DNA from 2 places in the Paenibacillus sp. NRS-1781 genome. Region 1 is predicted to be linked to the other one. Evidence: riboswitches for the same ligand, from Rfam matches in the RefSeq annotation. Region 1 holds a riboswitch; the other holds the start of a gene.

Region 1 (2,449 bases):
CAGAGTACGTCTTTTCATGCGTTTTTCCTCATTTATTCATCAATGTATATAAGGAGAATATCTACTTATATACATTGATGAATAATATATAGAAAAGTTTTCCAAAATAAATCAATTCCAAAAAAAATAACCTCCAGAAACCCATGCTTAGACATGGATTTGGAGGTTATTTCTTAGCCCGTTATTCGACTGCGTACGAAATGTCCAAGGGAATCACTCCAAGATAGCTCACTCATGAATAGGCCACCTCTCTGGAGTAGTGTTGCAGATCTATTGCTTTGAGCAGATTCTTGTACAAAATCGCAGTTGTTAATGTGCCGACACCGCCGGGAACCGGAGAAATCGCATGTACCTTTTCTCCAACGTCCAAGGCGGCATCCCCCACTATTTTTCCCTCCAGCGTCTCGTTAATTCCCGCATCTACCAAAATCAGACCGGGATGAACCATATCCTGTGTAATCACATCAGGGCATCCGACTGCGACAAAGGCAATGTCTGCATGACTCAAATGCTCTGCAATATCACGTGTGCCTGCATGACAGGCGGTAACGGTGGCATTTTCTCTTTGCAGCATGTGAAAAAGGGGGAGTCCCACCGTCTGTCCTATGCCGACAAGGGTGACGTTTTTGCCTGCCAAGGTGTGACCGTAATGCTTGAGCAGCTCAATGCAGGCTTGAGGCGTAGCGGGATACAACCCGGCTTCACCTGTAACGGTAGCCAGCTTGTTGCCTGGGGTAATTCCATCAATATCCTTGTATGGGGCGATGGATTGTTTAATGGCAGAGGTGGATAAATGCTGGGAAAGAGGCAATTCCAACATAATACCATGTACATGAGAGGCTTCGTTCAGGCTACCGATCAGGTGAAGGAGTTCAGCTTCGCTTACATGGCGGTCAAAGGTATGAAGATGAAAGGAGATGCCCAGCTTCTCCGCTATTTTTTGCTTGGTCCGGGCGTAGTAAGCAGATGCCGGATCACCTTCTACCAACAGTGTTGCCAAATGAGGGCGATGCCCTTGCTGTTTCATTTGTTCTACTTTGTTACGGATCGTTGCATACACTTTGTCAGCTGCTTCTTTGGATTTCATAATGATAGCCATAGTCTGAACCTCCTCTGAATTTATCGCATGATGGAATCAACAGGGTGTCATGGTCTTGTAAAACGAAAAAAAGTATTTGCACAAGGTCGTCACGACAGACGAATCCTCTGCAAATACTTCTCCCAGGCGAACGGCACGCTTTCATTGTATGCTCCCTCGTGGTTGATTCCACTGACTTCGCCAGTCACATACAGCGTTATTTACCTTATATTTTAACAAATAATCTTCCGAAAGGAAACCCGTGAACATTTGGCAAAGAGGTCATGTTATTTGTCTATATGACAAATGTCATATTCCCGAACTGACGTTTATGACTACATCCAACACAGGTATCCCCTTATACTGAGGTTAGATCAACATGTACGCCTGACGAGATCAAAGTACGGGCGTCATTTTAAAGGAGGATCATAAATAAGTATGACACAACTCCCATTAGCCCAATTGAAAAAAAATATGGCTCCCTATGAGAAAATAAACACGAAATCCAGCGTTCTGCAACTCTTTAATACCCTGGGTCCACTGATCCTGCTATGGTATGCCGCCTATCTTAGTCTGTCGGTATCGTATTGGCTGACTCTTCCGATTACTATTATTACTTCCGGATTTGTTATACGAGCATTTATCATTTTTCATGATTGCGGTCATCAATCGTTCTTCAAAAGTCGCAAACTGAATGACATTGTGGGCACAATTACAGGTATTATTACACTTTGCCCGTATGAACAATGGAAAAATAGCCACGCGATTCACCATGCAACCAGCAGTAATCTGGACAAACGGGGCACAGGTGATATGTGGGTGCTTACGGTGGAAGAGTATGTAGAAGCTTCTGCATGGACACGAATGGCTTATCGTGTATACCGGAGTCCATGGGGGATGTTCGGACTCGGTCCGATCTACACCTTTTTGATTTCCTATCGCTTTAACACAAAGAAGGCAAAACGCAAGGAAAAAATGAACACCTATTTGACGAATGTCTCCCTCGTCGTATTGTACGCTCTGCTGTGCTGGGCCATCGGATGGCAGAATTTTGTTTTGATACAGACACCTATTTTTTTTGTATCAGGTGTGCTGGGCATCTGGTTATTCTATGTACAACATCAGTTTGAGGATTCGTATTTTGAGCATGATGAAGAGTGGAGCTATATTAATGCAGCCGTAGAAGGCAGCTCTTATTATAAGCTTCCTAAGGTGTTGCAATGGATTACGGGCAATATTGGCTTTCATCACGTTCATCATTTGAGTCCGAAAGTACCGAATTACAATTTGGAGAAGGCGCATGATGCCACCCCGCAGCTTCAAAAAGCGACGACTATCACGGTGAGCACAAGTCTGCAATCTCTGAAGTTC
Region 2 (2,449 bases), on a different contig from region 1:
TGGTTGTTACAAATTGAGCATGCGGCACCGGGTTTGGATGAATACCCGCTGCCACAAGACCCGCGATATGTGCCATATCGACCATGAAGAGAGCGCCCACATCATTGGCAATGGAAGCGAAGGCTTCAAAATCAATGGTACGCGGATACGCGCTCGCTCCGGCTACAATCAGACGAGGGCGATGCTTGAAGGCTGCCTTGCGCACTTCATCATAGTCGATGCGGAAGTTGTCTTCACGTACGCCGTAGGCAGCAAAGTTATACAACAAGCCGGAGGCGTTAACCGGACTTCCGTGAGTCAAATGGCCGCCGTGCGCCAGGTTCATACCCAGTACGGTATCTCCAGGTTTAAGAGCTGCCAGATACACCGCCATGTTCGCTTGCGCACCAGAGTGGGCCTGTACGTTAGCATGCTCTGCACCAAACAGTTCTTTGGCACGGTCGCGTGCAATGTCCTCCACGATATCTACATGCTCACAGCCACCGTAGTAGCGTTTGCTCGGATAACCTTCAGCATATTTATTTGTCAGTACGGAGCCCATTGCTTCCATTACCGCTTCGCTGACGATATTTTCGGATGCGATCAGCTCGATATTGTGGCGTTGTCGCTTCAGTTCAAGTCCCATTGCTTCCAGCACTGCCGGGTCACTCTTACGCAGATGTTCCATCATGATTTATTACTCCCTCTCCATGGTCAATTGTCAGGTCTACAGGCAAGCGCCCGCTCCTATGTTGGGTACCTCATCATCAATACAAAAAAGATACAAACATGCTGTCCAATCCAAAATACAAATGCTAGTCGCAGCTTCCGCCGCCTTCTTGCTCCAGACTATACACTGCTCGTTGTCCGCCGATGAGCGGTGGACGAGTGAACGCCGCCGTAACACGCGCTTCGCCAATCCAGCGAAGGCCTGGACGAAACGGAACAGCAACTGTCCGCATATGCATACCGATCAGCGTCTCGCCAATGTCTACCCCCGCATGCGCCTGTACATTCGCCGCCAGACATGCATCTTCCAGCGCACGATAGGCGACGGTAGCCATAGATCCGCCTGCTGTACGGACGGGAACGGCGGCAACCTCCGTCAGTCCCAGCCGCTCCAGCACGGCTCGCTCAACCACCAGCGCACGGTTCAAATGCTCGCAGCATTGAAACGCCACATCAAAACCGTACGCCCTGCGAACGGACTCCACTCCAGCCAGCAATTGCTGCGCCACATCGAGCGCTCCCGCCGTGCCAATCCGGCTTCCCGCCACCTCACTGGTGCTTACGCCGATAACCAACAGGCGACCAGCCTTGAGACTGGATACTTCTGCCATTTCCTTCACGACAGAAGCGGTCTGCGCTTCAAGCGTAACCTCATGACCCAATTGTCCTGCCATTGGAACCTCCTTTGGTTGAACAGCCCTACAGAGACTGAGCACAGGCTTATGCCCCATGTTCAACACACTCTCTCCTGAATCACAATCTGACTATATTATAGCCGATGAATCGGATTTCGAGCAGGAAAAATGGAAGAATCATTGTCATTTGTCTGGACAGAAGGCCATCGGAGGCTGGACCTAGCTCATATACGAAAAAAGAGCAGTCCACAGCCCATGTGGATTTGCTCTTTTGCCCAGGCGACCGGCCGTATATCCGGTGCTCCATCGTGGTTAATCCCACTTTTGTCGCCAGTTACACCGGATTCTTGTTTTTCCACCTTATCTTAACGGATTAGCCGCCGAAAATCAACAGATCCCGTACAAAATAGAAGAGTGATACAAACTTTATTCGGACAAAGCCTTTAGCTTGTCCACCAGCTTATGCAGCGCCGTTCGGATTTCCCCAGCCGTGACATCGTAATCTTCACGCGAACCGCCGAACGGATCGGAAATATCAAAGCCCGGAATACGTTGGCACAGTTCGATCATCCGCTCGCGCTCCCGTGCCGAAAGCTCCTGACCCAGCGAACCCATCAGTTGTTGTGAAGCGTACAGGCCATCCAGCTCCTGCACATCATTCAGCACCGAATCCCGGTCCTCCACATATTCCTTGACCGTAAACACTTTGCCCACCGTTTGGGGAAAGCGCTGAATGACGTGCTGCTTATGCCCTTGGGTCAAGGTTAAAATCAGATGTGCCCACTCGGCGAGCCCACCATTCAAAGGAGTTGAGGTGATTTGATCCGAGATATTGTGGTCACGTAGCACCGCCTCTGCATGTCGGGAAATGGGTGTACCTTCCATGGCGGCTACTCCCGCCGAACGCACTTCCAATCCTAGCCCGTGCTCAGTAGCCAGCTTGCGCAGCATCCCCTCAGCCATCGGACTGCGACAGGTGTTCCCTGTGCATACGAATAAGATATGTTTCAACGTCTTCACCCCCCGTATGTTGAAATAATATATAATTAAAACATAAACATAAAGCCGAACGCCAGTAAAATGGCACCGCCCACCGCTTCTCCATA

What was found. Region 1 has a riboswitch for ZMP and ZTP ahead of ACIFO6_RS17335 (bifunctional 5,10-methylenetetrahydrofolate dehydrogenase/5,10-methenyltetrahydrofolate cyclohydrolase). Riboswitches for the same ligand answer to the same signal wherever they lie in the genome.
Region 2: it holds a riboswitch for ZMP and ZTP, as region 1 does, so the genes downstream of both, ACIFO6_RS04970 (TIGR01440 family protein) here and ACIFO6_RS17335 (bifunctional 5,10-methylenetetrahydrofolate dehydrogenase/5,10-methenyltetrahydrofolate cyclohydrolase) in region 1, are expected to answer to the same signal.

What each region holds. Positions count from the first base shown of each region.
Region 1 covers NZ_JBITPI010000047.1:10,419-12,867, forward strand. Annotated here, with positions in the region: gene ACIFO6_RS17330 (hypothetical protein) at 1-18, opposite strand, end outside; gene ACIFO6_RS17335 (bifunctional 5,10-methylenetetrahydrofolate dehydrogenase/5,10-methenyltetrahydrofolate cyclohydrolase) at 233-1,099, opposite strand; ZMP/ZTP riboswitch at 1,213-1,297, opposite strand; gene ACIFO6_RS17340 (fatty acid desaturase) at 1,517-2,449, shown strand, end outside.
Region 2 covers NZ_JBITPI010000015.1:76,974-79,422, forward strand. Annotated here, with positions in the region: gene glyA (serine hydroxymethyltransferase) at 1-670, opposite strand, end outside; gene ACIFO6_RS04970 (TIGR01440 family protein) at 795-1,382, opposite strand; ZMP/ZTP riboswitch at 1,610-1,691, opposite strand; gene ACIFO6_RS04975 (low molecular weight protein arginine phosphatase) at 1,770-2,354, opposite strand; gene ACIFO6_RS04980 (manganese efflux pump MntP family protein) at 2,390-2,449, opposite strand, start outside.